DNA from 3 places in the Pseudomonas sp. 14P5.3.2 genome. Region 1 is predicted to be linked to each of the others. Evidence: predicted binding sites of a transcription regulator. Region 1 holds the regulator's gene; each other region holds the start of a gene.
The links. Region 1 encodes FliA, which starts transcription of late flagellar genes. Its sites were predicted from a motif close to CTAAAGTTTNNNNNNNNNNNGCCGNTAA; they were not measured.

Region 1 (7,606 bases):
TTTCCAGCTCGACCAGTTGCTCGGACAGTTGCTCAAGAATCTCGCCGGCCTCAACCAGGAAATCCTGAAGGATCTCTTCATCGGCGCCGAAGCTCATTAATGGGGTGCTCCTACAGGTCTAAAAACCTAAACTCAAAATCCAAGGCTGGATAACAAATCGTCCACATCGTCCTGACCGGACACAACGTCTTCTCGTTTATCGGCATGAATCTGCGGACCTTCACCCTGCGAGAGATGTTTTTGTGGATCTTTTTCTGCAAGCATCGCAGCACGGTCGTGTTCGATGCCCGCAAAGCGGTCCACCTGACTGGCCATGAGTACGAGTTTGAGCAAATTGCTTTCGACTTCGGTGACCAACTGGGTCACACGCTTGATCACCTGACCGGTGAGGTCCTGGTAATCCTGAGCCAGCAGGATGTCGTTCAGGTTGCTCGACACCGCACGGTTGTCCGTGCTGCTGCGTGACAGAAAACCGTCGACCCGGCGCGCCAGTTCGCGGAACTCTTCAGCCCCGACTTCGCGACGCATGAAGCGCCCCCAATCGGTGCTCAAGGCCTGAGCTTCTTCAGCCAGGCCATTGACCACCGGCGTGGCGCTTTCCACCAGATCCATGGTGCGGTTGGCCGCGGCTTCGGTCAGCTTGACCACATAGCCCAAGCGTTCGGTGGCGTCGGTGATTTGCGACACTTCCTCGGCCTGCGGCATGTGCGGATCGATATGGAAGTTGACGATCGCACTGTGCAGTTCGCGTGTGAGCTTGCCCACTTCCTGATACAGGCCGCGGTCACGGGTCTGATTGAGCTCATGGATCAGTTGCACAGCGTCGCCGAACCTGCCTTTTTCAAGGCTTTCGACCAGTTCGACCGCGTGTTTTTTCAGGGTCGACTCGAAATCGCCCTGTGAAGATTCGTTATGCTCCATAGCTCCCCCGCGCGTTCATCAGCCGATGCGTTCGAAAATCTTCTCGATTTTGTCTTTCAACGCCTGAGCCGTGAAAGGTTTGACCACATAGCCGTTCACACCAGCCTGAGCAGCCTCGATGATTTGCTCGCGCTTGGCTTCAGCGGTCACCATCAGCACGGGCAGATGCTTGAGTTTTTCATCGGCACGCACGTGGCGCAGCAAGTCGATACCGGTCATGCCCGGCATGTTCCAGTCCGTTACCAGAAAGTCGATGCTGCCGCTGTTGAGCACCGGAATGGCGGTAGTGCCATCGTCGGCCTCGACGGTGTTGGTGAACCCAAGATCCCGCAGCAGGTTCTTGATGATCCGCCGCATCGTTGAGAAGTCATCAACGATGAGGATTTTCATGTCTTTGTTCAATTCGACCTCCAAGCAGTCTTAAACGCGCCCAGCACCTGGACGCGCCACTTCAATCAATCGGCGCAGCACTCGAAGACTGTCTGGAGCACAACAGAGCAAGACCGGTGCCGTTCATCACCGCACCAGCCTCGTTCGCAGTGTCCCCACACTGCCTTCAGCGCGCTCGCCACTCCCCCAAACGCCCCCGCAAACGGGCCGCGCACTGGCTGTGTAACTGGCTGACCCGCGATTCACTGACGCCAAGGACTTCACCGATCTCCTTGAGGTTCAGCTCTTCGTCGTAGTACAGCGCCAACACCAGTCGCTCACGCTCCGGCAAATTGGCAATCGCGTCCGCCAGCGCCGCCTGGAAGCGTTCATCTTCCAGATCGCGTGACGGCTCAAGATGAGCACTGGCGCCATCCTCGTGCAGCCCTTCGTGTTCGCCGTCCTGCAACAGGTCGTCGAAACTGAACAGCCGGCTGCCCAGGGTGTCATTCAAAATCCCGTAGTAATCGTCGAGACTCAATTGGAGTTCGGCCGCAACCTCGTGATCTTTAGCGTCACGGCCGGTTTTAGCTTCAATTGCGCGAATTGCGTCACTGACCATACGGGTGTTGCGGTGAACCGAGCGCGGTGCCCAATCCCCTTTGCGTACTTCGTCGAGCATCGCGCCGCGGATCCGGATGCCCGCGTACGTTTCGAAACTGGCGCCTTTGCTGGCGTCGTATTTGGTCGAGACTTCGAGCAGGCCGATCATCCCGGCCTGAATCAGGTCTTCAACCTGCACACTCGCCGGCAAGCGCGCCAGCAGGTGATAGGCAATGCGCTTGACCAGTGGCGCGTAACGCTCGATCAACTCGTACTGCGCGTCACGTGCCGACTTCTTGTAGTAGTTCATACCGCTGGCGGTCATAGCACAGGCCCTGCCGTTTGCTGCACGAGGCGCTCGACGAAAAACTCCAGGTGGCCACGCGGGTTGGCAGGCAGCGGCCAGGTATCGACCTTCTGCGCGATCGCCTTGAACGCCAGCGCGCACTTGGAACGCGGGAAGGCTTCATAGACCGCTCGCTGCTTCTGCACTGCCTTGCGCACGCTTTCGTCGTACGGCACCGCGCCGACGTATTGTAAGGCGACGTCGAGGAAGCGATCCGTGACCTTGGTCAACTTGGCGAACAGGTTGCGCCCTTCCTGCGGGCTCTGCGCCATGTTGGCCAGCACGCGGAAGCGGTTCATGCCGTAGTCGCGGTTGAGCAGTTTGATCAGCGCGTAGGCGTCGGTGATCGAGGTCGGCTCGTCGCAGACCACCAGCAACACTTCCTGCGCGGCGCGGACAAAACTGACTACCGAGTCACCAATACCCGCAGCGGTGTCGATCACCAGCACATCGAGGTTGTCGCCGATGTCGCTGAAGGCCTGAATCAGACCGGCGTGTTGTGCCGGGCTCAGGTGCACCATGCTCTGGGTGCCGGAAGCGGCCGGCACGATGCGGATCCCGCCGGGGCCCTGCAACAGCACGTCGCGCAGCTCACAGCGGCCTTCGATGACATCGGCCAAAGTGCGTTTGGGGGTCAGTCCCAGCAGAACGTCGACGTTCGCCAGCCCCAGATCGGCGTCCAGCAGCATGACCCGACGGCCAAGCTCTGCCAGCGCCAGAGACAAGTTCACTGACACGTTAGTCTTGCCGACGCCACCTTTGCCGCCGGTCACCGCGATCACCTGTACGGGATGCATGCTGCCCATGTTATTTCTTTACCTTGTCTTGCATAGACGGAGGCCACATTACTGGCTGCGCGTTCTCAACCGGAACAATGCATGGCAGACCATCGATGTAGGTACAAAAACTGTTCATTACCTCAGCCAACCTGCTTGGTCGGGCTGTGGTAGATATCAGCGAACATGTCAGCCATGGCTTCTTCGCTGGGTTCTTCCTGCATTTGCACGCTGACGGCGCGGCTGACCAATTGATGACGGCGCGGCAGATGCAGATCATCCGGAATCCGTGGGCCGTCGGTCAGGTAGGCGACCGGCAGTTCATGACTGATCGCCAGGCTCAACACTTCGCCAAGGCTGGCCGTCTCATCCAGTTTAGTCAGGATGCAGCCGGCAAGCCCGCAACGCTTGTAACTGTGATAAGCGGCGGTTAGAACCTGTTTCTGGCTGGTGGTTGCCAGCACCAGATAATTTTTTGAACGGATGCCACGCCCGGCCAGACTTTCCAGCTGCATGCGCAGTGCCGGATCGCTGGCCTGCAGGCCGGCGGTATCGATCAGCACCACGCGTTTGCGCAGCAGCGGGTCGAGTGCCTGCACCAGCGACTGGCCCGGATCGACGTGCGTAACCGGCACATTGAGAATCCGCCCCAGGGTCTTGAGTTGTTCCTGGGCGCCGATACGGAAACTGTCCATGCTGACCAGCGCGACATTCTGCGCGCCGTACTTGAGCACGTAACGCGCCGCGAGTTTGGCCAGGGTGGTGGTCTTGCCCATGCCGGCCGGGCCGACCATGGCAATCACCCCGCCCTCTTCCAGCGGCTCGACTTCTGGCACGGCAATCATTCGCGCCAGGTGCGCGAGCAGCATGCGCCAGGCCTGACGCGGTTCTTCGATGTCGGTGATCATCGCCAACAGGTCGCGCGACAACGGTCCGGACAGACCGATACGTTGCAGACGGCGATACAGATTGGCTTGTGCCGGACGGCTGCCTTGCAGCTGATTCCAGGCCAGGGTGCCGAGCTGCACTTCCATCAGCTCACGCAGACTGTTCAATTCGAAACGCATCGAATCCAGCGCACGCGGATCGATGCCGGCGGACGACTGGGCAGGCGCCGGCGCCGGACGCGCCGGGGCGGCGTAAGTCGGTTCGCTCAACGGTTCGGCAGCGGTCAGCGGCAGGCCTGCCGTCAACGGCAGCCCGGCGAACAACTGGCGATTGGTGTTGCCGTCGGCTTCGCCACGCAGGCTCAGTTCGGCCTGGGCGGTAACGATGCGCGACTGGGTCTTGCGCAGCTCGTCCTCGAGTTCCATGTTCGGAACCCGTGGCGCCAGCGCCGACAATTTGTAATCCAGCGCCGCCGTCAGCTCGACGCCGCCGGCAATGCGGCGGTTGCCAATGATGGCGGCATCAGCGCCCAGCTCATCACGAACCAGCTTCATGGCCTGACGCATATCGGCGGCGAAAAAACGCTTAACTTGCATAAACCACTACCTCAGCCGTTGGGCCCTACTGTCGCAACGATGGTCACTTGCTTGTTGTCCGGAATTTCCTGGTAGGCCAGCACGTGCAGCCCTGGGACTGCGAGGCGGCCGAAACGCGAAAGCATCGCGCGTATCGGGCCTGCTACCAACAGGATCACCGGTTGACCTTGCATTTCCTGGCGCTGCGCCGCTTCGATGAGCGAACGCTGCAGCTTCTCGGCCATGCTTGGCTCCAGCAGAACGCCCTCTTCAGAGCCTTGTCCTGCCTTCTGCAGACTATTGAGCAATATTTGTTCCAACCTTGGTTCCAAGGTGATCACAGGCAGCTCGGAGTCAGTGCCTACAATGCTTTGGACGATGGCGCGGGATACCCCGACGCGTACTGCGGCCACCAAAGCGGCGGTATCTTGACTCTTGGCGGCGTTGTTGGCGATGGCTTCGGCAATGCTGCGGATATCGCGCACCGGCACATGTTCGGCCAGGAGCGCCTGCAGCACTTTGAGCAACTGCGACAGCGACACCACCCCCGGTACCAGCTCTTCAGCCAGTTTCGGCGAGCTTTTGGCCAGCAATTGCATGAGTTGCTGCACTTCTTCGTGGCCGATCAGCTCGCTGGAGTGCTTGTACAGAATCTGGTTCAAGTGCGTCGCGACCACGGTACTGGCGTCGACCACGGTGTAACCGAGCGATTGCGCCTGCGCACGCTGGCTGACTTCAATCCACACCGCCTCCAGACCAAAAGCCGGATCTTTGGCGGTAATGCCGTTGAGCGTGCCGTAGACCTGCCCCGGGTTGATCGCCAGTTCGCGATCCGGGTAGATCTCGGCTTCGGCGAGGATCACCCCCATCAGGGTCAGGCGATAGGCGCTCGGCGCCAGATCGAGGTTGTCGCGAATATGCACCGTCGGCATCAGGAAGCCCAGATCCTGCGAGAGCTTCTTGCGCACGCCCTTGATCCGCGCCAGCAACTGACCACCCTGATTGCGATCCACCAGCGGGATCAGGCGATAGCCGACTTCCAGACCGATCATGTCGATCGGCGTCACGTCATCCCAGCCCAGCTCCTTGGTTTCCATGGCGCGGGCCGGCGACGGCAGCAGTTCCTGTTGACGCTGAACCTCTTGCAGCGCCTGCACCTTGGCGACGTTCTGCTTCTTCCAGAACAGGTACGCGCCACCGGCAGCCAGCGCAGCCATGCTCAGGAACGAGAAGTGCGGCATGCCCGGAACGAGGCCCATCACGGCCATCAAACCAGCGGCCACCGCCAGGGCTTTGGGCGAGGCGAACATCTGGCGATTGATCTGTTTGCCCATGTCTTCCGAACCGGAAGCACGGGTCACCATGATCGCTGCCGCTGTCGATAACAACAGTGATGGCAATTGCGCCACCAAACCGTCACCAATGGTCAGCAAGGCGTAAACCTTGCCCGCGTCGGCGAAGGTCATGTTGTGCTGGAAGATACCGACGGCCATACCGCCAATGAGGTTGATGAACAGAATCAGCAGGCCGGCGATGGCGTCACCACGGACGAACTTGCTCGCACCGTCCATCGAACCGTAGAACTCGGCCTCTTGCGCGACTTCCTGACGGCGCAGCTTCGCCTGGTTCTGGTCGATCAGCCCAGCGTTGAGGTCGGCGTCGATTGCCATTTGTTTGCCGGGCATTGCATCGAGGGTGAAGCGCGCGCTCACCTCGGAAATCCGCCCGGCACCCTTGGTCACCACGACGAAGTTGATGATCATCAGGATCGCGAACACCACGATACCGACCACGTAGTTACCGCCGATCACCACCTCACCGAAGGCCTGGATCACCTTACCGGCAGCGGCGTGGCCATCCTGACCGTGGAGCATCACCACCCGCGTCGAGGCCACGTTCAACGCCAGCCGCAGCAGCGTCGCCACCAGCAGAATGGTCGGGAACACCGCAAAATCCAGCGGCCGCAGCGCGTACACGCAGACCAGCAGGACGACAATCGACAGCGCAATGTTGAAGGTGAAAAACACGTCCAGCAGGAACGGCGGCACCGGCAACATCATCATGGCCAGCATGACCAGCAGCAACAACGGCACGCCCAGATTGCCTCGACTGAGGTCGGCAATGTTCGAGCGTGCGCTGTTGATTAACTGAGAGCGATCCACCGGTTTTCCCCGTTCCTTTAAAGCAAACTTTTGACGCCCAAAGCGAGCGCACGGCGGCTACTGCAAGAAGCCTTCCAACTTTTGCGCAGGCAAAAAAAGATCGCAGCCTGCGGCAGCTCCCACAGAGAAATACGCTCTCCTGTAGAAGCTGCCGCAGACTGCGACCTTTTGTGTTCAAGCAGTAAGGATTTGCACCTCGCTGATGGCACCTATTCGCAGCTCACTGCCGATCATGTAACGCGTACCTTTGCGCATCGTCAGCCCGCCAACGTCGACCATATCCTCCGATGCATATCCGACGATCACCGCTGTTGCCGGCGATATGGGCGGATCAACCATTTCGTGCCCTTGCAGCACATTGAGCTCCCAGCCAAACGGGATTATCGGTAAATCCGCGACCTCGATTTCGCGCCCATCCGCCCAGCGGTAATCGCGCCGAGCGGTCACCTGCAAGCCGCCGTCAATGTATTGAAATGCGGGCTTGTGGTATCGATGCTCTAAATCCGCGGTAGCCCAGCTATCGGAATAATATTCGGGATTGGCGAACACCTTGAAAAGCGCCTCACTGGTCTTGATATTGCCAGCCGCGCTGAAAAAGTAGTTATAGGAGAAGTGATAGGCAAACCCGCCCAACTCTGGCCGTATCGCATTGAGTGGATCATCCAGATAGCCAGGAACAAACTGTCCGGTCATCACTACAAAGTTGATGAAATCCAGCGACAGCCTGAACGTCACCGTATAACTGAGGACCTTTCTGTCATCATCCTGCTCAAGCGCGCCAGATACAAATTCCAGCCCCATCTTACCGAGCTGTCTGTAGTTGTCAGCAATCATGTTCACACCCCTTCAATCAGCAGGACGGGGCATCTCGACAAACACTGTGTTTGCAAGAATCCGTCAAAAGGTATGAGGCAATCAAAAGAACTGGCCGTCTACTGTCAGAACTGACAGTCCGTTAAGCATTTC
Region 2 (7,606 bases), on a different contig from region 1:
CGATGGCCGGCAGTGTCACGGTCAACAGCACCGATGCCTATGAGTCGGCGTGCCTTGGCGGTTTCGGCCTGATCCAGGTGCCGCGCACCGGCATGCAGCCGCATCTGGACAATGGTGAACTGCTGACTGTGCTGCCGCAATTCACGGCGCCGGCGATGGGCATTTCAATCCTGTATGCGCGGCAACGGCACTTGCCGCTGCGGGTGCGGGTGTTCATGGATTGGTTGGGGGAGGTGATTCGTTCGACGCTCTAGCCAACAACACAAATCCAAATGTAGGAGCTGCCGAAGGCTGCGATCTTTTGATTTTGCTTTTTAAAAACAAGATCAAAAGATCGCAGCGTGCCGCAGCTCCTACAGGGGATTTGTGGGGTCAGAAAATCTGGGTGAACAGCCAGTACAGGCTGCCCGACAGCAGAATCGCCGCCGGCAAGGTCAGCACCCACGCCATCAGCAGATTGCGGATGGTCTTCATCTGCAAACCACCGCCATTGGCAACCATGGTCCCGGCCACGCCCGATGACAGCACGTGAGTGGTCGACACCGGTAAACCGAACATGTCCGCCGCGCCGATGGTCAGCATCGCCACGGTTTCCGCCGAGGCGCCTTGGGCGTAAGTCAGGTGGGTCTTGCCGATCTTCTCGCCGACCGTCACCACAATGCGTTTCCAGCCGACCATGGTGCCGAGGCCCAGGGCGATGGCCACGGCGATCTTTACCCACAGCGGAATGAAGCGCGTGGCGTTGTCGATCTGCTGCTTGAACAGCTGCAGTTTGTCAGTGGTGTCGGCGTCGAAGTTGCCGACCTTGTTCTTGTCCATCAGGCGGATGCTTTCGCTGGCCAGGTACATGTCATTACGCACGTTGCCCATGGCTTCGGCCGGGACTTTCGACAGCGAGCCATAGCCTTTGACCTCTTCGCCAATGTGTCCGGTGAGGGCGGCGAGGGCGGGGATCAGTTGCGGGGTGGCTTGCTTGCTGCGCACGTAATCGGACAGCACCGGGCGCGGATCGACCGGGGCTGGCAGCGGGGTATTTTTCACCAGCGCTTGCTGGGTGACTTCGGCGACGGCAGCGAATTGCAACGCCTGATCGGCCGGCATGGTGCGGTTCAAGGCGTAGGCCATCGGCAAGGTGCCGACCAGAATCAGCATGATCAGGCCCATGCCTTTCTGCCCGTCGTTGGAGCCGTGGGCGAACGACACGCCGGTGCAGGTGGCGATCAGCAAACCGCGAATCCACCACGGTGGCGGGTTGTTGCCTTCCGGCGCCTTATACAGCGCGCGATTCTTGATGAAGGCACGCATGGCCAGCAGCAACAGCGCCGCACAGCCGAAGCCCACCAACGGCGACAGCAGCAGGGCGTAACCGATCTTAGTCGCCTGCGCCCAGTCCACGCCGCTGGTGCCGTCGCGCCCGTGCATCAAGGCATTGGCGACGCCGACGCCGATGATCGAACCGATCAGCGTGTGGGAAGAGGAGGCCGGCAGGCCCAGCCACCAGGTGCCGAGGTTCCACAGGATCGCCGCGATCAACAGGGCGAAGATCATCGCGAAACCGGCGGACGAACCGACCTGCAGAATCAGCTCCACCGGCAGCAGGGCGATGATGCCGAACGCCACCGCGCCGCTGGACAACAGCACCCCGAGGAAATTGAAGAACCCCGACCAGACCACCGCCACATTTGGCGGCAGCGAGTGGGTGTAAATCACTGTCGCGACCGCGTTGGCGGTGTCGTGGAAACCGTTGACGAACTCAAAGCCCAGCGCAATCAGCAGCGCCACGCCGAGCAGCAGAAACGGGGTCCAGGTGGTGACGGTGGTGCCCAGCTCATGCATGTCGTGCATCAGGCTGTAAGCGGTGAACAGCATCCCCATGGCGAGCACCGCGAAGAACACCACGTAAGTGAACGGCCCGGGTTTTTTATCAAGTGCCGGCCGGCCGCCGTGGGCGGACGTGGGGCGGGCGGCGGTCAGGGAGGGAGTAGCCATGAGCGGACAATCCTGAGCGAGGGAAGGAGTGTCGGTCATGATCGTTGCTAAATATTACAGAGAGACTGCGGCAGGTCAGTGTTTGGGTTTTTAGCTCCACCACTGATCTGAAGGCTGAAGCAGATCCCTGTGGGAGCGAGCTTGCTCGCGAAAGCGGTGTGTCATTCAACAATGATGGTGCCTGATATTCCGTTTTCGCGAGCAAGCTCGCTCCCACAGGGGAACTGTGCTGGACATCAAGTTTGGTGGTTAGTAATCCCCACGTTTGCGAAACGCCCAACGCCCGGCAATCGCGGTAAACGTCACCACCAGCGCCACCAGAATCCAGAACCCCTCCGGATCACCTGCCAGCGGCACGCCCCCCACGTTCATCCCGAAGAAACCGGCGATGATGTTGATCGGCAGCGCCAGCACCGTGACCACGGTCAGGGTGAACAGGGTGCGGTTGCTCTGTTCGTTGAGGTTGGCGGCGATTTCTTCCTGGAGCAGTTTGATGCGCTCGCCGAGGGCGGTGAGGTCGTTGATGATCAGCGCGAACTCCTCGGTGGATTTGCGCAGCTCCTTGACGTCCTCCTTCTGCAGCCACGGCGGCGGACGGTTGAGCAGGCGCAGCAGCGAACCCGGCTCCAGCGCCAGCAGCCGTTGCAGGCGCACCAGCACCCGACGATTGGCGCCGAGTTCGGCGCGGTTGGTCGACAGGCGTGAGGAGAGCAATTCGTCCTCGACCTGATCGACGCTCATGCTGGTCTTGCGCACGATCTGCGTCAGCACTTCGCCCTGATCGCGCAACAAGTGCACCAGCAGTTCCGACGGCGAGCGAAAGCATTCGCCGGCCTTCACCGACGAACGCAATTTGTCCACCGAGTGCAGCGGTTGCAGGCGTGCGCTGACGATCAGTTTGCTGCGCACGCAAACCCACAGCGTCGACACGTCCGAGGAAACCATGCTGCTGAGGTTGAACACCACGTCGTTGACCACTGCCAATAACGCCGAGTCGACGTGCTCAATGCGTGTCGAACGCGAACCTTCGTGCAGCGCCTCGAAAAACTCTTCGGGCAATTGCAGATGACTTTTCATCCAGCGCTCGCACGCGGCGTGCGCCAGGTTCAGGTGCAGCCAGAGGAATTCATCACTGTCGCTGTCGTCTTGCAGACAACGCAGGGCGGTCGCTGAGTCGACTTCGCGGCCACGTTCACCGGGACGAAAACGGAAGCCGTAAAGCAAACCGAACAAATCAGGATCGCGATGACTGATATCGAGGCTGTGATTCATGGAGGCTCGCTGCGAGGAGGGGGTGTCGGTCGCGGAATGGCAGGTTCACTGAGCCGCATCATCGCAATCACGCATGACGCTTGTGTGACTGCAAAATGACAGTGATCGTGATCATTACCGGCAATCCTGTGGGAGGGGGCTTGCTCCCGAATGCGGATGATCATTGAGTGATGATGTGGATGACACGCCGCTTTCGCGAGCAAGCCCGCTCCCACCCTGTGCCATGGTCGATCACAGTCTCTTAATTCACCTACCAATGGTCGGATTTTCTTCAAGAAGCGCTCTGGTACGCCGATCACGCTTAGGTTACGTTGCGCGCGCTTGGCCATGAGCCAAGGCTCGCCGACACGGATGTCCGGCAAAATTCCACGCCTTACCGGGCGTGCCTCATCCCTGTCCTGAGTATCTCGCGATGCTGCAAAAATCCCTGAGAGCACAAATTCTCGCCCTGCTGAGCGGCAGCCTGCTGGCGATGCTGTTGATCGCACTGGCCTGCTTTCACTTCCTGTCCAACGGCGTGCAGAACTACAGCCAGTTGATCGCCGGCCCGTTGCACACCTCGCAACTGATCGACGAGGCCAACCTGCAATTCAAGGTGCAGGTGCAGGAATGGAAAAACGTCTTGCTGCGCGGCAAGCAACCGGCGGACCTGGCCAAGTACTGGGGCCAGTTCGAAGATCGTCAGCGCGATGTGCAGAACATTCTCGGTGAACTGGCCGGCCAGAAAGGCCTTGAGCCGGCGCTGAAAACCCGCATCGAACGTCTGCGTGAAGAGCACCGCCAACTCGGCAGCGCCTACCAGAAAGGCCGCGATGCCTACGTCGCTGCCGGTGGCGATCCAACGGCTGGCGACAGCGCCGTCAAAGGCGTGGACCGCGCCACCAGCGATCAGATGAGCGAACTGGTGGCCGAGTTGCGCAAGCAGGGTGATGTGTTGTCGGCCAGCATCAGCGAAAGCGCCGACCGTACTGTGTTGCTGGGGATTCTGGTGATGCTCGGTTCCGGTCTGCTGATCGGTTTGCTGAGCCTGTGGCTGGTCAACCGCAACCTGATCGACCCGATCCGCAAGCTGATCGATTACGTCACCCAATTGAGCCGTGGGCGCCTCGCCGAACGCGTCGCCAACGACCGTCAGGACGAGTTGGGCAACCTTGCCGCTGCGGCGAATACCCTGCGTGATTTTCTCGCCGAAACCTTCACCCAACTGCAACGCAGCGCCAGTGATCTGGACAGCGCCAGCGGCGAGCTGAACGCCATCGCTACAACCATGGCCGGCGGTACCAACGAGCAGTTCAACCGCACCGATCAGGTGGCCACGGCAATGAACGAAATGTCCGCCACCGCCCAGGAAGTGGCCCGGCATGCCGCCGATGCGGCGCGGGCTGCCGACGATGCCGACCAGTCCGCCCAGCAGGGTGAAAAGGTCATGCAGAGCACCATCCACAGCATCACCCGGATGCGTGGCGAAATCGCCAACACCGCAGAGGTGATCCGTCGTCTGGAAGCCGACAGCGGGCGCATCGGCAAGGTGCTGGAAGTGATTCGCGGCATCGCCGAACAGACCAACCTGCTCGCGCTCAACGCAGCGATTGAAGCGGCACGGGCCGGCGAGGCCGGGCGTGGTTTTGCGGTGGTCGCCGACGAGGTGCGCAACCTGGCGCAGCGTACGGCGGAGTCGATCATCGAGATCAACCAGATCATTCAGAACGTGCAGACCGGTGCCGTGGACGCGGCGCAAGCGATCGAAAGCGGTCAGACGCGCAGCGACGAAAGTGTCGAGCAAGTGACCCAGGCCGGCGCCATGCTGGAGCGCATCACCCACGCCGTGGAAGCGATCCGCGACATGAACCGCCAGATTGCCACTGCTGCCGAAGAGCAAACCTCGGTGGCCGAAGACATCTCGCGCAACCTGACCGAGATCACCTCGATCGCCAGCACCAACCTCAACAGCGTGCAGCGCACCGAAAGCGCCAGCCAGAACCTGCATGGCCTGTCCGGGCAACTCAATGAAGTCACCGCGCGCCTGAGCGCCTGACGTCAGCCGACGTGTACCGGTTCGGTTACCGAGTCGGTACACAGTCGATCTCAAATCCGTGCGACTGCCGCCGATGGCCGGTTATCTATAACCGGCATTGGAGCCATCCCATGGTCAGCATCACCTCTGTTTCAATCAATCAGACCGTCACCACCGCCACCAGCAAAACCAAGATCAGCGACGCCAGTGACGACACCTCAACCAGTGCAACCAGCAGCGCGGGCGTCAGTGCCGATACCAGCAAAGTGGCGGCCGGCGGGGGCGCGGCTCCGGCGGGCGACAGCAGTTCCGACAGCAGCGGTGAGTCGGATTCGGTGAAAGAACTGCGCAAGCAGATCGCCGAGCTGCAAAAGCAATTGCAGGAACAGCAGCAGGCGCTGCAAGCGGCTCAGGCCAAGCAGGAAGACGCTGATGCCAAGGCTGCCGACGTGGCCTCCGCCGAGTCGCAAATCTCCAGCACCTCGGCGTCGTTGCAGACCGCGACGGCGGCGTTGTTGCAGGCGTTGCAGGATTCCGGGTCGAGCAGCTCGGGTTCGCTGGTCAGCACGTCGGCCTGACAACTGCGAACCACTGCAGAACCAATGTGGGAGCGAGCTTGCTCGCGAAAGCGGTGTGCCAGTCGCCTCATGTGTGGCAGACACAACAGCTTCGCGAGCAAGCTCGCTCCCACAGGGATCCAAGGTGTGCTTTTCAGGCAGTGGGCAGGCTGAAGGTGAACAGCGTGCCGCTTTGGGCGGTGGACGCGACATGCAAGCGCCCGCCGTGGGACTGGGCGATCTGGCTGGCGATGTACAGACCCAGCCCGAGGCCGGCCTGGGGCGCGCTGCCGGCAGGGCGCGAGTAGGGGTGGAACAGGTGCGGCAGGACCGCATCGGGAATATGCCCCTGATTTTTCACCGCCAGCATCAACGCACCTTGCTCGACCTGAGCGATGACTTCGATATCCCCGGTCGGGTCGCCATGGGCCACGGCATTGGCCAGCAGATTCGACAGCAGCTGGGCAATCCGTCCACGGTCGCAGCGCACACCCTGCAAGTCGCCAATGGACGCACTGATCGTACGTCCGGGATGCACGTTGCGGATCTCCGTCACCACCTGCTGCACCGCTTCGGTCAGGTCCGTGCAGGGCTGGATATCCACCGGAATGCCTTTGCCCAATCGTCCGCGAGCAAAGTCGAGTACGTCATCCACCAGCCGCGTCGCCCGTTGCGCACTGCCGAGGATATTACGCACCCGCACCTCGATGGCCGGATCCGGGTGCTTGCGCAGAAGCATTTCGGCGCCGGCGCTGATGGCGAACAACGGGTTGCGCAAGTCATGGCCGAGCACGGCGATGAACTGTTCTCGCAGCTCGGCGGTTTCGCGCTCCTGCAACAGCGCTGTTTCGGTGCGTTGCGCGTTTTCTTCTGCTTCGATCTGCAACGCGAGCATCCGCGCGAAAGACTCCATGGTGCTCTGGATGGTGCTGGACCTGAGCTGCGCCGGGATCGGATCGAGGGCGCAGATGGTGCCGAAGAACCGTCCGTCAGTGCGGAACACCGGCACCGAAATATAGCTCTCGAATTTGTACAGGCGCGGGGTGTGGTGATCACGGTAAAGCGGGTCTTCGCTGGCTTTGTCGATCACCACCGAGACATGTGACTGGCGGATCTCGTGGCACAGGGTGGTGACCACATCCAGTTCGCCGCCGACTTGCAGGCCGAATTCCAGTTGATCGAGCACCGCACACGTGGTCCACGAGTCCTCGGTGACCCGCGCCACGGCGGCAAAACGCATCCCGGTCAGTTCGCGGATCACCTGAAGGATGGCCGGCACCGCGCTAATCCGCCCGATGGTGGCGATGTCTGTTGCTTTGCTCTGCCCCATGCCATCGTTCCCGGCTGCGTTGGTTGATTGATTGGGGGCCATACTAGCGGTCTGATGGCGGTTTTGGCATCCCTTCAGGCTGCATCCGCGTGATTTGCCGGCAAACGGACGCAAAAAAGCCGCACGATCGGTGATCGTGCGGCTTTCGGGTGGCGGTGTATCAGGTGTCTTGCTTGTTGCTCAGAACCTTGCCGGTGGTGGCATCGAAGTCGACGTCAAACTCTTTGCCATCGGCGGTTTTCAGCTCGACTTCGTATTCGTAACCGTTGAAGTGGTTATCCAGGTCGGTGTCGGTGATGGTCGCACCCGGGTGCAGTTTCAGCGCTTCGGCGTTCATCGACTCCAGCGACTTGATCTTGCCTTCCTTCACCAGTTGCGGGATCTGGTCGACGCGCACATCAGCCTGGGCCAGGCCAGCGGTCAGGGTCAGAGCAGCGGCGGTGA
Region 3 (7,606 bases), on a different contig from region 1:
TCCAGATCGGCCTTGGCTGGCAGCAATCCCGGCGCCGGCGGCTGGCCGAGCTGGGTGCGCTTCGGATCGACAAAGCGTGCGCCTGGCAGATGGCCCTCGGTATAGCGGGCGGCACTGGTCAGGTCCACCAGAATCAGTTCGCTGGCATCCAGCCGAGGGAGCAGGTCGCTCGGTTCGATGACGAGCGGCAAGCCAGAGAAGTCAGACATGTGAGGTCTCCAGAGCACAAAGGGGGGGATTGTAGCGCAGCCTCATCGGCCACGGCTGCTAAAGCTGTGCAGGGCCTTTTCGATGCACTGCGCGGTTTTGCCGAAAGCCTGCACGCTGATGTCGGCGAACGGCCCACCGCCCTGGTCGGCGACGACGATCATGATCACCCGGCCGTTATTGACCAGCGAGCGCAGGAACAGGTGCTCGCCGCGGAACAGCGTGCGCAGGCCTTGCGGCAGCAGCGCGGAGAATTGCGCGTTGTTCTCGGGGTTGATCCGCACCTGTGCCTGCTGCGCGAGCAACCGTTGCAGAACTTTGCTCTGACTAACGACAAAATTCAGCGCGGCGGCTTCCTTCGGCAAACCGAAGGTCCGGTGCACCCGCAGATTCGATTGCGTGCGGTCGGCCATCAGAATCATCACCCGGCGCATGCCACTGGCCACCAGCGCATCACGCGCGGCGACGGTCAGGCTCATGGCATTGGTGAAGCGGCTCGGCTCGGCCAGCAGTTCGGCGCATTGCCGGCGCCATTGAGTCAGATCCTCGGCACTCGGCGCGGCCGCCGGCAGCATCCCGGCCGGCAACCGATGGGTGCCCCACGGCCATAATAATGAAACGGCCGGGTGCCACAGATCGGGCATTGCATGCTGGCGCGCACTGTTGGCCGCTTGCTGGTGCAACTGCTGCTGCACTTCGTCCATCGAGATTTGCAGATAAAGGCTGGTCAGGTACTGCCAGCGCTCACTGTGCGGACTGTCCCAGGCCTGTTGCGCCGACAGCGCCAGGCCGTTGGCCAGCAACACGGTGTTGGCCGGTTGGTTGAGCCAGCGGCGCAGGGTCGGATCGTCGTCGAGGCGATTCTGCTGGCGCAGCGGATGCTCGCTGTCACGGGCGATGCGCAGCACTTTCACCAGTTCGCGCTGCTCGCTGAGCAGCAGTTTATAGCCTTGCTGCACCCAGATCGGCAGGTGCCAGACCTGGACCAGTGCCTCGGCGATCTTCAGCAGGCGCACGCCAAACAGTTGCTTCTCGACGACCGGGGCCGATTCGCCCTTGTGGATAACTCGCACTTCCCACTCTTCGAGCAATTCTGGAAACGTCAGCGCCAGCGGCCATAACGGCGAGAGAAACAACAGGCTGCCCCAATGAATGTCCTGCCACAGCCGCGCGAGGCGACTGGCGAAAAAACCGTTGGCCTGTTGTGTGGCGTGCTGGCTGATCATCTGCAGTTGGCGCAGCGCCTTGGGGATCTGCATCTGCGGTTCGACGGGAAGACGCGCGAGCAATTCTTCGGTACGCGCAAGGCCCAGACGGTTGATCGCCACCTCGAGATTTTCCGCCGGTGCGGTCATCGTGCCGAGGGTGTGACGATTGGCCTCACGGATGATGCTCAAGGCCAGCGCGGGACTGTCCTGCATCAGGTCGGCGATATCGCGCAGCGAGCTGCGGTTGTCGCGGATCGCCCGGCAAACCTTGTCGTGAGCCTCTTGCGGCACGGGCAGGCGCACGCCATCGAGCAGCTTGACCCAGCCCTCGAGCGTGGTCGGTTTTACATGTGGGACGTTCGTTTCATTAGCCATGTCTGGACGAGATCTTCACTGACTGTAGACGCGCCCGGCATGGGCTAAATTGGCTTTTCGCCTGAACTGGCTATAGTCTGGCGCAGTTTTGCCGATAAGTAGAAGAAGAGATTTTTTAACTTCCGAATATGACCTTGAACCCGACTCAGTAAGTACTTTCCTACCTATGGCTAAAATTATCGGCATCATCGTCGTATTCGCGAGCGTGCTCGGCGGATACGTGCTCTCCCACGGCAAAATTGCCGCCCTGATCCAGCCTTTCGAGGTGATGATCATCGGTGGTGCGGCCCTCGGTGCATTCCTGCAGGCCAACCCCGGTTACATGACGATGCACGTGCTCAAGAAATCCCTGAGCATGTTCAGTTCGCGCTTCAGCCACACGTTCTATCTGGAAGTGCTCGGCCTGATCTACGAGATCCTCAACAAGAGCCGCCGCGAAGGCATGATGGCCATCGAAGGCGACATCGAAGACGCTGCCGCGAGCCCGATCTTCGCCAAGTACCCGGCCGTGCTCAAAGACGAGCGCATGACCGCGTTCATCTGCGATTACCTGCGCATCATGTCCTCCGGCAACATGGCTCCGCATGAGTTGGAAGGCCTGTTCGACATGGAGCTCTACAGCCTCAAGGAAGACCTCGAGCACCCGTCCCATGCGGTGAACGGTATCGCTGACGCCATGCCCGGTTTCGGTATCGTCGCGGCGGTACTGGGTATCGTGGTGACCATGGCTTCGCTGGGTGAGGGCGATCAGAAATCCATCGGCCTGCACGTGGGTGCGGCACTGGTCGGTACCTTCTTCGGTATTCTCGCGGCCTACGGTTTCTTCGGGCCGTTGGCGCACTCCCTGGCGCACGATGCCAAGGAAGAACTGAACGTCTACGAAGCCATCAAGGCCTCGCTGGTGGCGTCGGCTTCCGGCATGCCGCCATCGCTGGCCGTGGAGTTCGGGCGCAAGGTTCTGTACCCGGCGCACCGTCCAAGCTTTGCCGAGCTGGAACAAGCCGTTCGCGGTCGTTAAGCCATGGAAAATAATCAGCCGATAATCATCAAGCGCGTCAAGCGCATAGCCGGTGGGCACCACGGCGGGGCGTGGAAAATCGCCTTCGCCGACTTCGCCACGGCGATGATGGCGTTCTTCCTGGTGTTGTGGCTGCTGTCCACCGCAACGCCTGAGCAGAAGATCGCCATCGCCGGTTACTTCAAGGATCCGGTCGGCTTCTCCGAAAGCGGTACGCCGTACATCATCGATCTGGGCGGCACGCCGACCCTGGCGCCGGAAAACACCCTCAACCCTGAAGTGAAGTCGCAGCCGCAACCGGACAAGGTCACGGTCGACACCGAGCAGGTCGAAGGCATGGCCGAGCAGGTCGAGAAAGAGCGCCTGGAACTGTTGCTGCAAGAACTGCAGAACAAGGTCAACGAGAACCCGCAACTGCAGAAGTTCAAGGACCAGATCCTGTTCGAGATCACCCCGAACGGCTTGCGCATCCAGATCATGGACGCCGAGAACCGGCCGATGTTCGACTCAGGTTCCGCACGCCTGAAACCGTACTTCGAAGACATCCTGCTGGCCATGGCCGACACCATCAAAGCGGTGCCGAACAAGATCAGCATCAGTGGCCATACCGACGCCAAGCCGTATACCGGCACCGGCGATTTCGGCAACTGGGAACTCTCGGCCAACCGTGCCAACGCCGCGCGGCGTGCACTGGTTGCCGGCAGCTATCCGGACGGGCAAGTGGCGCGGGTGGTGGGTTATGCCTCGTCGGCGCTGTTCGACAAGGAAGATCCGTTCAACCCGGTCAACCGCCGCATCGACATCGTGGTCCTGACCAAGAAGGCCCAGGCCGCCATCGAAGGCTCGCAAGGTGCCGAACCGGCCAAGCCCGCCGCCGAAGGCCAGAACGGCGCCGCTCCGGCAGCGCCGGTCGATCCGAACGCGCTGCCGGCGGATCAGCAACCAGTGCCGGCGCACGAGTTGCGTGAACGCCTGAACCTGTTCGACGACGCCGCACCAAAACCGGCAGTGCCGGGGACTGTGGCACCAGCGCCGGCGGCTCCACCAGCCGCCGCACCGGCGCCCGCGCCGAAGCAGTGACCGACAAAAAAGCCGACAGCGATGTCGGCTTTTTTGTGGCTGTCGATTGACCTCAGAACCCGCGACGAATCCGGTTCTTCAGCCCCTCATGGAACATCTCGGCATTGATCTTGTTCGCACTGCGCGTCGATTGATTGCCGGTCACCGAGTCGAGCGTCATCGAGCGTTTGATCGTGCCTTCGCTGCGATAGGCCTCGATGAAGAAATCGACATCCGTGGGCGTGCTCAGCTTCGGCCACTTGTCCAGATACTCCGGCAGTTGCGCCGGCCCGGTGCGGAACGAGCAGATCCGCCGGTTGCTGATCGTCGCTTCGCCGATTTCGAACGGCACCCACCACGACAACGCGGTTTTCTCCGACACCACCGCCAGCAGGTGCGTGCATTCGGTGATGTTGCGCGTGATGACCCCGGTGATGTCGTCGGTGGTCTGCGATTCCGGGTCGAGCACGTCGAGGTAGGTCTTGATGTTGGCCTGCATCAATTGGGCATTGATCGCCATGGCCTGCGGGCGATCCATGTGGCGGTAGCTGATGAATACGGGCATCAGAAGTGTCCTTTTATGGCGAGTTCGCGGTAATAGGCGCCGAGCGCCGTGAGACGGCAGCCAGTGGAGTGAATGGCCGCGTAATACATGTGTTCGGCGTCGACCGGTTCGATCAGGCTGTGGCGGTTGCACTTTTGCAGTTGGGCGAAGACCTCGCCGTGCTCCGGGTCGAAAGTTGCTTCGGTGGGTTCGTAGCTGGGGGCGAGGCGGAACGTCGATTCGGCTTCGGCGAACCATTCCGGCAGTTTGCGCAGGATCTCCTTGGGGATCAGCGGCGAGACTTCGCGCAGGGAGATGAACTGCGAGACGTTGGTCTTGAACACCGGGCGCTGCTCCCAGGCATCGAGTGCGTTGTCGACGAAGGAATACAGGCTGCCCGGGGTGATCTTGCCGAGGATGTTCGCCGCACCGCCGTGCAGGGCCTGCAACAGTAAACCGGTGAACACACCGTGTTGCGCACCTTCCAGGGCCGGCTCTTCCTTTTTGCAGGCGGTCAGGATGGTCATGCCTTCGCCGACCACGCTGCTTTCGCTGCGCAAGGCGCGCACTTCGCCGGCCGCGCCGCTCTGGCAGCAGTCGAGGATGATCACTTTGTTTTTGATTTTCGTGGCTTTGGCGGCCCAGTTGAGAATGTCGCTGATGCGGATGCCGTCCTTGGCGCTGCGATAGTCCTGCGGCAGGAGCATGCCTTCATCGTTGTCGCTGTCGAAGCCGCCGTGCCCGGCGAAGTACAGCAGGGCGACGTTGCAGTCGCCGGAGAACAGCTCGCGAATCTGGTCTTCGAGCTTGCCTCGACCAAGGTCGTCCTCAGCCGAGGTCAGCACCACGTTTTTGAAGTTGGGGTCACCGTTGGCGTCGGTCTTCAGCACGGACGCCATGGCCATGGCGTCGTTGCAGCAACCGCTCAAGGGCGAAACGTGCGCGTAGTGGTTGATGCCGATAAACAGTCCCTTGCGCATGTTTACACCGCCGTGTGCTGACGGATCGCACCGATGATGCTGTTGGTGTTCCACGCGCACTCGGCGTGTGCCGCCTCACGTACCACCGTGGAAATGCGCTCGGCGCCGAACGGCTTGATTGCGATGATCACTTTGCCCATGCGTTTGGCGATCTCGATTTCCTTGTTGATCCACTTGCTGTAGGTCGAATACATCCCGGCCATGATCAGCACCGCCGAGCACGGACGAATCTTGTTTTCGATGGCTTCCTCGAGCTGCTTGTCGGTCTGCGCGCCCATGATCGGGTTGTGCGGCGGCACGGAAAAATTCTTGAAGCTGAAATCTGCCTTGGCGCCGAGCAGGCGCACCAGATTGTCGTGGGCGTGGGCGTAGTTCCACGAATGGCTGATGAACAAATGGTAGGTCTGCATGGGGTTCCTCGAAGGTCGCGAAGGTGCGAAGGAACAACCCAATTTAGGCATCTCTAAAGTGCCCGCAAGGTCTGCGCACGGAAAGAGAAATGTCCTGCAGGCAGGCGCGAGCAGGCCTGTCAGAAAGGTCTGACGTTTAAACGGTCGGGGGATGTGTCAGGCGTGGTCCGACATCCGGCAGCCCTCGGACGAGGGGCTGCCGGTGCAGATGTTTAGTAGCCGTTTTCCGGCAGGCTGGCGATGATCGAGCGGTAGCTGTTCATCCGTTGCTGCTGCACGCGGCCATCTTCGAGGGCCTTGAGCAGGGCGCAACCCGGTTCGCGATCGTGCTTGCAGTCGCGGAAGCGGCAGGTGCCGAGCAGGTCGTTGAACTCGATGAAGCCGGCTTCGACGTCGGCGCGGCTGACGTGGCCCAGGCCGAACTCACGGATACCCGGGGAGTCGATCAGCTCACCGCCGCCAGGGAAGTGGAACAGGCGCGCGGTGGTCGTGGTGTGCGTGCCCTGACCGGACAACTCCGACAGCGGGCCGACACGGGTTTCGACTTCCGGCAACAGGCTGTTGACCAGCGACGACTTGCCGACCCCGGACTGGCCGACGAACACGCTGATGCGGCCGTCGAGCTGCTTCTGCAACTGTTCCATGCCGTTGCCGTGATGCGCGGAGACTTCCAGCACCGGATAACCCAGCGTGCGGTACACCGCCAGCAGCGCGTTGAGCGCCGGGGCGTTCTGCTCGTCGATCAGGTCGAACTTGTTCAGCAGCAGCAACGGGCGGATGCCGGCGTGTTCGGCGGCGACCAGGTAGCGGTCGATCAGGTTGGCGTGCGGCTCGGGCAGCGGTGCGAAGACGATGACGATCATGTCGACGTTGGCAGCGACTGGCTTGAGCTGGCCACGGCTGTCCGGGCGGCAGAGTTCGGTGCTGCGCGGCAGTTGCGCGACGATCACCCCGATGCCCTGGTTGCCGGCGCGCCAGACCACCCGATCACCGGTCACCAGTGCCGGCAGGTTGGCGCGCAGGTGGCAACGGAAAACCTGGCCGGCCTGTTCGCCGTCCACGGCCTCGACTTCGACCTGCACACCGAAGTGGGCGATCACCAGGCCGTGTTGCTCTGGGCCCAGGTCGCCGCCCTCGAGGGCTTCGACCGCCGAGGACTCGCGTTTGGCGGCGCGCGCGGCGCGCTCGCCTTGAATCTTTTCGATGCGCCAGTTTTGACGACGATTGAGTTGGCGTTTGGCCATGGGTGTTCCGTCTGAAGAATGCAGCGATTAGATAAAGCGGCCGCGAGTTTAGCACGCCCGGGCATCGGCCTAGGCTAAACTGCGCAGCATTGCCTAGGAGCCCGAATATGCAAAACCCGCAGAACCTGATCTGGATCGACCTGGAAATGACCGGTCTGGATCCGGAAAACGACGTCATCATCGAAATGGCCACCATCGTCACCGACAGTGACCTGAACACCTTGGCCGAAGGCCCGGTGATCGCCATTCACCACAGTGACGAAGTGCTCGCCCGCATGGACGAGTGGAACACCCGCACCCACGGCAACTCGGGCCTGACCCAGCGTGTGCGTGACAGCCGTATCAGCATGGCCGAGGCCGAGGCCGAAACCATCGCTTTCCTCGAGAAATGGGTACCGAAGGGCAAGTCGCCGATCTGCGGCAACAGTATCTGCCAGGACCGCCGCTTCCTTTATACCCACATGAAGGCGCTGGAAAGCTACTTCCACTACCGCAACCTCGATGTGTCGACGCTCAAAGAGCTGGCCGCACGCTGGGCACCGGACGTGCGCGACAGCTTCA

Region 2: AC27VU_RS23855 (methyl-accepting chemotaxis protein) is a predicted target of FliA. The motif match lies at 3,532-3,559, and genes of this name have one in related genera.
Region 3: motA (flagellar motor stator protein MotA) is a predicted target of FliA. The motif match lies at 1,861-1,888, and genes of this name have one in related genera.

Annotation. Positions count from the first base shown of each region.
Region 1 is NZ_JBYOKU010000021.1:77,075-84,680, reverse strand. Features, by position in the region: gene AC27VU_RS18000 (chemotaxis protein CheA) at 1-97, opposite strand, end outside; gene AC27VU_RS17995 (protein phosphatase CheZ) at 133-921, opposite strand; gene AC27VU_RS17990 (chemotaxis response regulator CheY) at 940-1,311, opposite strand; gene fliA (RNA polymerase sigma factor FliA) at 1,478-2,218, opposite strand; gene fleN (flagellar synthesis regulator FleN) at 2,215-3,045, opposite strand; gene flhF (flagellar biosynthesis GTPase FlhF) at 3,159-4,499, opposite strand; gene flhA (flagellar biosynthesis protein FlhA) at 4,511-6,640, opposite strand; gene AC27VU_RS17965 (hypothetical protein) at 6,815-7,474, opposite strand.
Region 2 is NZ_JBYOKU010000037.1:14,291-21,896, forward strand. Features, by position in the region: gene AC27VU_RS23835 (LysR family transcriptional regulator) at 1-254, shown strand, start outside; gene AC27VU_RS23840 (inorganic phosphate transporter) at 373-1,989, opposite strand; partial or broken gene AC27VU_RS23845 (metal ABC transporter ATP-binding protein) at 2,117-2,206, opposite strand; gene AC27VU_RS23850 (transporter) at 2,239-3,261, opposite strand; gene AC27VU_RS23855 (methyl-accepting chemotaxis protein) at 3,674-5,296, shown strand; gene AC27VU_RS23860 (hypothetical protein) at 5,407-5,853, shown strand; gene AC27VU_RS23865 (GAF domain-containing sensor histidine kinase) at 5,987-7,162, opposite strand; gene AC27VU_RS23870 (PepSY domain-containing protein) at 7,323-7,606, opposite strand, start outside.
Region 3 is NZ_JBYOKU010000033.1:42,762-50,367, reverse strand. Features, by position in the region: gene rhdA (thiosulfate sulfurtransferase) at 1-209, opposite strand, end outside; gene AC27VU_RS22740 (HDOD domain-containing protein) at 252-1,790, opposite strand; gene motA (flagellar motor stator protein MotA) at 1,957-2,808, shown strand; gene motB (flagellar motor protein MotB) at 2,812-3,888, shown strand; gene AC27VU_RS22725 (toll/interleukin-1 receptor domain-containing protein) at 3,941-4,432, opposite strand; gene AC27VU_RS22720 (caspase family protein) at 4,432-5,391, opposite strand; gene AC27VU_RS22715 (TIR domain-containing protein) at 5,394-5,801, opposite strand; gene rsgA (small ribosomal subunit biogenesis GTPase RsgA) at 6,014-7,045, opposite strand; gene orn (oligoribonuclease) at 7,153-7,606, shown strand, end outside.